4 regions of the Serratia sarumanii genome follow, and region 3 is predicted to be linked to each of the others. Evidence: predicted binding sites of a transcription regulator. Region 3 holds the regulator's gene; each other region holds the start of a gene.

Evidence for each region. The regulator LexA, encoded in region 3, represses DNA repair genes until DNA is damaged. The targets are predictions, from matches to a motif close to TNCTGTATGTACATACAGNA.
Region 1: a site for LexA is predicted at 1,004-1,023, ahead of uvrB (excinuclease ABC subunit UvrB). Genes of this name have one in related genera too.
Region 2: a site for LexA is predicted at 1,129-1,148, ahead of SSARUM_RS08225 (DNA translocase FtsK 4TM domain-containing protein). Genes of this name have one in related genera too.
Region 4: a site for LexA is predicted at 1,303-1,322, ahead of dinB (DNA polymerase IV). Genes of this name have one in related genera too.

The regions. Positions count from the first base shown of each region.
Region 1 is NZ_CP124750.1:1,300,666-1,302,868, forward strand. Features, by position in the region: gene SSARUM_RS06160 (ATP-binding cassette domain-containing protein) at 1-23, opposite strand, end outside; gene SSARUM_RS06165 (hypothetical protein) at 168-347, shown strand; gene uvrB (excinuclease ABC subunit UvrB) at 1,132-2,203, shown strand, end outside.
Region 2 is NZ_CP124750.1:1,726,713-1,728,915, reverse strand. Features, by position in the region: gene SSARUM_RS08225 (DNA translocase FtsK 4TM domain-containing protein) at 1-1,063, opposite strand, end outside; gene lrp (leucine-responsive transcriptional regulator Lrp) at 1,184-1,678, opposite strand.
Region 3 is NZ_CP124750.1:4,558,843-4,561,045, forward strand. Features, by position in the region: gene dinF (MATE family efflux transporter DinF) at 1-316, opposite strand, end outside; gene lexA (transcriptional repressor LexA) at 419-1,027, opposite strand; gene SSARUM_RS21615 (diacylglycerol kinase) at 1,130-1,498, opposite strand; gene plsB (glycerol-3-phosphate 1-O-acyltransferase PlsB) at 1,647-2,203, shown strand, end outside.
Region 4 is NZ_CP124750.1:908,751-910,953, forward strand. Features, by position in the region: gene SSARUM_RS04210 (putative T6SS immunity periplasmic lipoprotein) at 1-192, shown strand, start outside; gene SSARUM_RS04215 (glycerophosphodiester phosphodiesterase family protein) at 258-1,154, opposite strand; gene dinB (DNA polymerase IV) at 1,338-2,203, shown strand, end outside.

The DNA of each region.
Region 1 (2,203 bases), 1.8 Mb from region 3:
TTGACCGATCTCAGGCTCAGCATTTGGCATTCTCCTCATAGACGCTCGTTTCACTCGTTGGCGGGGGCTGCAAAGGCCGCATGAGCGGCGAATTTCCCGAGTGTGGCAATGTCTGGAACAAAATGCCGTCCGTCCGAGGAGCCAGAGCCAGGTCTGCGGTGGACGGAATGACAGTCAATATGTCGTTAAAAACGACGCTTGTGACGACTTGGTGTCGTTCTTGCGTTTTTACGGGCGATAACGCCGCGGCGGTGAAACTTCGCGGCCGGCAGCGCATCATGCTGCCGCACCGCATTTATACGCAGGAAGACAAAGCAACTCCCAGGCCAATTTTTGCCGCCGGGTGAAAACGGGGGATTGTTATCGCCTTGTTAACCGCACGTCAGGCCTGACGCGCGCTGCCGTGACGGCCTGAAAATACGCGGGCAAGTTAACCCGGACGTTTTTTGCACTCTTGTGGTGCTGTTCGGTGTGGGCATGGTGCAAGGCATTGCGCCGCCGTCAAGAGCGATCCACGTGAAAGGAGCCAATGCGATTTTGGCAATGGGGATTTTTAGTATTAATCGGCATAAACAAAGCGATATTTTTATGAAAAAATAACTAAAAAAGGCATTTTGGCCAGTGTAAAGGGCGAAAAGCTTTCTTTCTGTAACTCCCGCCCCGGGCGGGGCGGTGAGAGTTATCCACTATTCCTGTGGATAACCTTGTGTATTAGATTTAGAAAAACGCTGTAAAGCGAGAGCGGACGCGGGTTCTGTTCGCTTTGCCCGCATTCTCGTCTTTTTATTAAAGTAATTAATTATCAATAATTTAATTAAAATCAAGACGCGAGGGTATTGATCAGGTCTCTATGTATGATTTTTCGACGCGGTGCTATCAATAAGTTAATTCGCGGCAAGTTCTGGGGATAAATCTGTTATTGACAATAAAAATGTCACCGGACTGTAACGCCACGGTGCAACGGCGTTGCCGCGGCATCGGGCGCAGCGACGAATCCGCTTGAAGCTGGTTTTATATCCAGTATCATGGGCACTGGCGCAAATCGCCGACACTTTCCATAATTAGGGGCCATGCCCGGCGCAGAGTCGGCTGGCCGCCTGAGCGCGCGCATCTCCACAGGGTAGCCGAGCAATGAGTAAACTTTTCAAACTGCATTCAGAGTTCAAACCGGCCGGCGATCAGCCGGAAGCCATCCGCAAGCTGGAAGAGGGGCTGGAAGACGGCCTGGCGCACCAGACGTTGCTGGGGGTCACCGGTTCGGGCAAGACATTCACCATCGCCAACGTGATAGCCGATCTGAATCGGCCGACCATGGTGCTGGCGCCGAACAAGACGCTGGCGGCGCAGCTGTACGGCGAGATGAAAGAGTTTTTCCCGGAGAATGCGGTGGAATACTTCGTCTCCTACTACGACTACTACCAGCCGGAAGCCTACGTGCCCAGCTCCGATACCTTCATTGAAAAAGACGCTTCGGTGAACGAGCACATCGAGCAGATGCGCCTTTCCGCCACCAAGGCGCTGCTGGAGCGGCGCGACGTGGTGGTGGTGGCGTCGGTGTCGGCGATCTACGGCCTGGGCGATCCGGATCTTTACCTGAAGATGATGCTGCACCTGACCCAGGGGATGATCATCGATCAGCGATCCATTTTGCGCCGCCTGGCGGAGCTGCAATATTCCCGCAACGATCAGGCCTTCCAGCGCGCTACCTTCCGCGTGCGCGGCGAGGTGATCGACATTTACCCGGCGGAGTCGGACGAGCTGGCGCTGCGCGTCGAGCTGTTCGACGAAGAAGTGGAGCGGCTGTCGCTGTTCGATCCGCTGACCGGGCAGATCGAGCAGGTGGTGCCGCGCTTTACCATCTACCCGAAATCGCACTACGTGACGCCGCGCGAGCGGATCATGCAAGCGATGGAAGAGATCAAGGTCGATCTGGCGGACCGCCGCAAGGTGCTGCTGGCCAACAACAAGCTGCTGGAAGAGCAGCGCCTGACGCAGCGCACCCAGTTCGATCTGGAGATGATGAACGAGCTGGGCTACTGCTCGGGCATCGAAAACTACTCGCGCTACCTGTCCGGGCGCGCCGAGGGCGAGCCGCCGCCGACGCTGTTCGACTACCTGCCGGCGGACGGCCTGCTGGTGGTCGACGAATCCCACGTCACCATTCCGCAGATCGGCGCGATGTTCAAGGGCGACCGCGCGCGCA
Region 2 (2,203 bases), 2.3 Mb from region 3:
GTGCAGGCGTTTCTTCCGGAATTTCGAAGGAGTACAGCGGCGGCGTGGCGTCTTGCGCCGGCGCACTCACCGGGTGCTGATTGACCGAGGCCGGCGCAGCCGGCGCCACCGTTACCGACGGCGCCTGAGCGGCGATCGGCGCTGCAACGGGCTCGTGGATCGCTGCCTTCACCGCCGGTGCAGGCGAAGCCGCCGGCGCGATTGGCGCGGCGGCGGCTTCAACCTCACCATCGTCGGCTCGCAGGCCGCTGAGCAACGGATCGGCGGCGTCTTCCGCCGCCTCTTTGGCGCTTTCGGTGACCGAAGGCGCAGAGAACAACACGTCGTCATCGGCGGCCGCGGCTCCGGCGGCGGTCGCGGCAACCGCTGCGGCGGCGCCCTTCCCTGCCTGCTCAGGCTCGTCGTCAACGTAACGCTCGTCATCCTCGAAATAACGCGCTTCGCGACGCGAACGGTTGGTCATGAAGGTCGCGACGCCCAGCACCGCCCCGCCGATCTTCTCGGCGATCACCAGCCAGGACCAGCCGGTAAACAGCGTCAGCCCCGCCGCCCACACGCACAGCAGCGCCAGCGTGGCGCCGATGCCGTTGAACCATGGCAACATGGCGTTGCTCAGCAGGCTGCCGATCACGCCGCCGGAAGCGAAGTAATAGAGATCGTCAACGTTCAGCGCCGCCAGCCCACAGGAGGTAAGCACTAACGCCAGGGTGCCGATCAGGCGCAGGGAGAGCGCGAAATAGTCGACGTAGTCTCTGTTGGCCCGTTGGCGATAGGCCGCCCAGCACAGGACCAGCATGATCGGTGGTATCGCGTAGGCGAGCACCCCGAAGGTGAAGAACAGCGTGTCGGCCAACCAGGCCCCAACACCGCCGCCCAAGTTGTGAATCGGCTCATGCCACGCGGTCTGCGACCAGCTTGGGTCAGACGGGTTGAAACTGACCAGCGCAGCCATGAGGTAAACGGCAAAAATCGCTACCACGATAAGCACAGCCTCCAGCAAACGCCGGCCACTGCTGAGTCTTTTCAGGGTAACTTCTTTATCTTCTGTATATTCCTGGCTCAAGAAAGGCTCTCCAGGTTCCTGTTAGCTGACATAGCAACAGCGCCGAGAAGCTTCCCCGGCGCCGAAACTGTATGAATAAACAGGAGTGTAACCAATTTAATCAGGTTTTGCACCTGCACCTTACCGTGTTTTGATAACCAGACGGTTACTCTGTTTCACTTCTTCCATCACTACGTAGGTACGGGTGTCGTTGACCCCCGGCAAACGCAGCAAGGTTTCGCCCAGCAGTTTACGGTAAGCCGACATGTCCGGTACGCGGGTTTTCAACAGGTAGTCGAAATCACCGGAAACCAGATGACACTCCTGAATCTCTTCAAGCTTCTGCACTGCCGAGTTGAATTGCTCAAACACATCTGGCGCGCCGCGGTTCAGCGTGATCTCCACGAAAACCAGCAGTGACGCATCCAGATAATGCGGGTTAAGCAATGCGGTATAGCCATGAATGAAACCCTGGCGCTCGAGACGGCGCACGCGTTCCAAACATGGTGTCGGGGATAACCCCACGCGCTTCGAAAGCTCGACGTTCGAAATACGCCCATCCTTCTGCAGCTCATTCAGGATGTTGCGGTCGATACGGTCAAGATCTTTACCCGGGCGTTTCTTGTTGTCTGCCATTATTATTGTCTCTCTTATTTTCTTCCGTGCACTTGCCACACCCTAGCCAACGTCAATGTGTAAGGGTTCGTTCCAAGCGAAGACCCGATGCCTGTCATATGCTTCTTCACTACCATCATTCCACGCCGCGCAGCCTGTCTGTCCAACCCCACGCGGCGCCGGTAACGACGTTAAGGTCGAGAAAAAATCAGCAAACGCTTGCGCGCCCTGCTCCGCACATCCACCGCGCATTGCCGCCTCGCGGCGCAAATACGTACGATTTGCTGGTGTTACGGGGATAATTTCTTCTTCCTATGATGTTTTCGCAAATGCGCAGCGGATTGTCAAAGTAAAAGAAGCAAAATCAGAACAACGTACCGTCACGAAAAGTCTGCATCCCATTTTTGGTTATGAATCGCTGGCAGATAAACCCCGGCAGGGAGCGGCCTAAGTCGCAGAATGCGCCGTTTTTGCGCGCTTGGCGATTCGGCAGCCTAATGCGACTTTGATAAGGTAAATTTCTGCGTTCGGCGTACGATTTGCCGA
Region 3 (2,203 bases):
CCGCTCCGGCCAGCAGCGCCAACAGCAGCGGTTGCATAAAGGCGCGCGCCAGCGCCTGCGGGTTCTGTGCCCCCAGCGCCTGCGCCGCCAGGCCGGTGGTGCTCATGCGCAGGAACAACAGCAGCATGAACAGGAAGCTGGTCGCCACCGCGCCGATCGCGACGCCCCCCAGATAGATCGGGCTGTCGAGGTGGCCGATCACCGCGGTGTCCACCAGCCCGAGCAGCGGCACGGTAATATTGGAGAAAATCATCGGCAGGGCCAGGCGCCACAGAGCTTTATCGGTGTCGCTGGTAAAGGCGGAAATCAAGCGCATGATGAGAAGTTCCCGTAGCGGTGGCGAATGGCAAGGTCAGAAACAAAAACGCCCCAGAACAGGGGCGATTGATACAAGGAGGCGGCACTGAGGGTGCGACGATTAAATCCAGTCGCCGTTGCGGATCACGCCGACCGCCAGCCCTTCGATAGTGAAATTCTGCTGACGCAGATCGACCACGATAGGTTGGAATTCGTTGTTCTCTGGCAGCAGTTCAACCACGTTGCCGTGCTTTTTCAGGCGCTTGACCGTCACTTCGTCTTCGATGCGCGCCACCACGACCTGGCCATTGCGCACGTCTTGCGTTTTGTGCACCGCCAGCAGATCGCCATCCAGAATGCCGATGTCGCGCATCGACATGCCGTTCACCCGCAGCAGGAAATCGGCGCTCGGTTTAAACAGGGAAGGATCCACCTGGTAGTGCCCTTCGATGTGCTGCTGCGCCAGCAGCGGCTCGCCGGCGGCGACGCGGCCGATCAGCGGCAGACCCTCTTCTTCTTCCATCAGCAGGCGGATACCGCGCGAAGCACCGGAGACGATTTCGATCACGCCTTTGCGTGCCAGCGCCTTCAGGTGTTCTTCGGCGGCGTTAGGCGAACGGAACCCCAGACGCATCGCGATCTCGGCACGCGTTGGCGGCATGCCCGTTTGCGAAATGTGCTCGCGAATCAGGTCGTAGACCTCTTGCTGTCTGGTAGTTAGTGCTTTCATTCCGCCCCCTGTTTGTTTATACAGTCTTGCTGTGAGTATATACAGGTAAGCGCGGATTGGGAACCGAAGATTAAATAAAAATCAGTCAGTAGGCGCTTTTCGTCAGCCGAAGTGCTGCCATAAGACCGTGCCCCAAACGAACAGCGCCAGCACGATCGCCAGCGACACCGCCGCCGATCCCATGTCCTTGGCTCGGCCGGACAGCTCGTGATGTTCGCTGCCGATGCGATCCACCACCGCCTCGATCGCGCTGTTCAGGATCTCGACGATCATCACCAGCGCTACCGATCCGATCAATAAAATGCGCGCTATCGCACCCACATCCAGCCAGACAGCCAGTATGATAGCCAGGAGGGTGACCACCAGTTCCTGGCGGAACGCCGCTTCGTGCTGCCAGGCGGCGGAAAGCCCTTTATAGGAATAGCCGGCGGCCTTGATGATGCGGGTCAGTCCGGTTGCTTGGTTTGCCATGTTTTCGTGCCTTTCTCAGAGGTCGGTCATAATAAAAAGAGTCTAGAACAGTCCGCGCTGACGGCTCTCGGTTTTCGAACACCACAGATCTGCTACCCGGTTTCTGGTATGCTTGCGGCGCATTGCTAACAAGAGGCTTCACGTTGTTATGTCAGGTTGGCGTAAAATTTATTATAAAATATTGAATTTACCACTTAAATTGTTGGTAAGAAGTAAGGTCATCCCTTCAGATCCGGTTACCGAGCTAGGGTTGGATCCCTCACGGCCGATTTTGTATGTTTTACCTTACAATTCCAAGGCGGATTTGCTGACGCTGCGCACCCAGTGCCTGGCGCAGGATCTGCCCGATCCGCTCAACTCGCTGGAGATCGACGGCACCGTGCTGCCGAGCTACGTGTTCATTCACGACGGCCCGCGCGTGTTCCGCTATTACACCCCGAAAGAAGAGTCGGTAAAGCTGTTCCACGACTATCTGGATCTGCATCGCAGCAATCCGGATCTCGACATTCAGATGCTGCCGGTTTCGGTGATGTTCGGCCGCTCGCCGGGCCGCGAAGGCCACGGTACGCCGCACCTGCGTCTGTTGAACGGCGTGCAGAAATTCTTCGCCGTGCTGTGGCTCGGCCGCGACAGCTTCGTGCGTTTCTCCAACACCGTTTCGCTGCGCCGCATGGCCACCGAACACGGAACGGATAAAACCATCGC
Region 4 (2,203 bases), 1.4 Mb from region 3:
GCGGTCACCGCGGCTACGTGTATTCCCGACGATAACTATAAATTCGAAGACGGGAAGTCTTACGGGGTATCGGTGACGCTGTTGTCGCGGGATAAACGAAGTAAAGGTATTGAGCCTGCTGCCCGGCTATTTGGGGCAGGGTTTAGTGTACGCAATGAAAATGGCATCATCCAGGTGGTTCCTGCTCACTAACGGATGTTTAAAGCCGGGGGCATAAGGTGGGTTTGTCGAACCGCCTTATGCCCTTGGCCGATGATTTATTTCGCCTTGCGGAAGCTTTTTGCCTCGGCCGGTGAGTTGACCATCACGCCGTCGGCGCCCAGCGCCAGCGCCTGCTGATAATCCTGCGGCGAGTTGACGCCGAACAGGATGATGTGCGCCGGGCCCTGCGAGCGGAAACAGTCCATCGACTCTTTATCCCAGGTCAGAAACGCCTTCGAACGCCCTTCGCCGAGGGTATATTTCTCCACCACTTCCACCTCGCGCTTCAGCTCCAGCCCGTACCAGCGCGGCTGGCGGTTGTCCGGTTTGACGTCGCACTGGTGCGCCATGGTGACGTTGGCCAGCAGCGTGCGGGTCTCGTCGCGGCTTTCGAAGCGCGGGATGGCCGGCGGCAGCGCCTGCAGGTATTTGGCGTCGGTGGAGTAGACGCGGATGCGGTTCAGGCTGTCGGTGCTTTCCAGCGTCGCCAGCAGCGCCCGGCCAAACTGCGCCGGATCGGCGTCCGGGGATTTGATGTCCAGATAGAAAGTCACGCGCGGAAAGGCCTTCAACACCTCATCCAGCCGCGGAATGCCGAGGCCCTGGCCGCGGAACGGGTGCGCATCCCCCTTGGCGAAAGCCCAGCCGGCGTCGATCTCGGCCAGCTGCGCGGCGGTATAGGCAGAGACCGGGCCCTGTCGGTTGGTCAACGTTTTCAGATCCGAAGGGCGATACAGCACGATGACGCCGTCTTTGGATTCTTGCAGGGTGATCCAGATGGCGTCGGCGCCGTTTTTCAACGCGGTTTCGATGGCGATGCGGGTGTTTTCCGGCGCATCGGCGGTGCCGCCGCGGTGGGCGACGATCGCCGGCGCGTGACCGGCGGCGGCGCTGGCCGCCAGCGCGCTCAGCGACAGCGCGGAAGCCAGCAGCAAATGAGAAAATCTGATCATGTAGGGTACCTTTTCGTTGTCGTTGTGGTGAGCCGCACGGGATGGCGGAAATCATACTATTGAAAAATTAAGCTTTTTTAACAACGCGGAAATATCTGGCGGAAACGGCGCTTTCGTCGAACCCTGCGGCCTTGAGCTTTCGGTATCTGACTGTATACTTATACAGTGTTACTGGAGGGTGCGATGCGTAAAATCATTCATGTCGATATGGACTGTTTCTTCGCGGCGGTGGAAATGCGCGACGATCCCAGCCTGCGCGATATCCCGCTGGCGATTGGCGGCAGCGCCGATCGGCGCGGGGTGATCAGTACCGCCAACTACCCGGCGCGGCGCTACGGCGTGCACAGCGCCATGTCCACGGCGATGGCGCTCAAGCTGTGCCCGCACCTTACCTTGCTGCCGGGGCGCATAGCGGCTTACAAAGAGGCCTCGCTGCATATCCGTGAAATCTTCGCCCGCTATACCCCGCTGATCGAGCCGCTGTCGCTCGACGAGGCCTACCTCGACGTGACCGACAGCCCGCAATGCAACGGTTCGGCGACGCTGATCGCCCAGGAGATCCGCCAGGCGATCGCCGACGAGCTGAACCTCACCGCGTCGGCCGGCGTCGCGCCTATCAAGTTTCTCGCCAAAATCGCCTCCGAGATGAACAAGCCGAACGGGCAGTACGTGATCACGCCGGCGCAGGTGCCGGCGTTTTTGCAGCAGCTGCCGCTCAGCAAGATCCCCGGCGTCGGCAAGGTGACCGCCAAGCGCCTGGAAGAGGTGGGGCTTATCACCTGCGCCGACGTGCAGCAATACGATTTGGCGCAGCTGCTCAAGCGCTTCGGCAAGTTCGGCCGGGTGCTGTGGGAGCGGTGTCAGGGCATCGATCGGCGCGAAATCTCTCCTGAGCGGCTGCGCAAATCGGTGGGGGTGGAGCGCACGCTGGCGGAAGACATTCACGACTGGGAAGATTGCGAAACGCTGATTATCGACAAACTCTATCCCGAGCTGGAGATGCGGCTGCGCAAGGTGAAGCCGGATCTGCACATCGCCCGGCAGGGCGT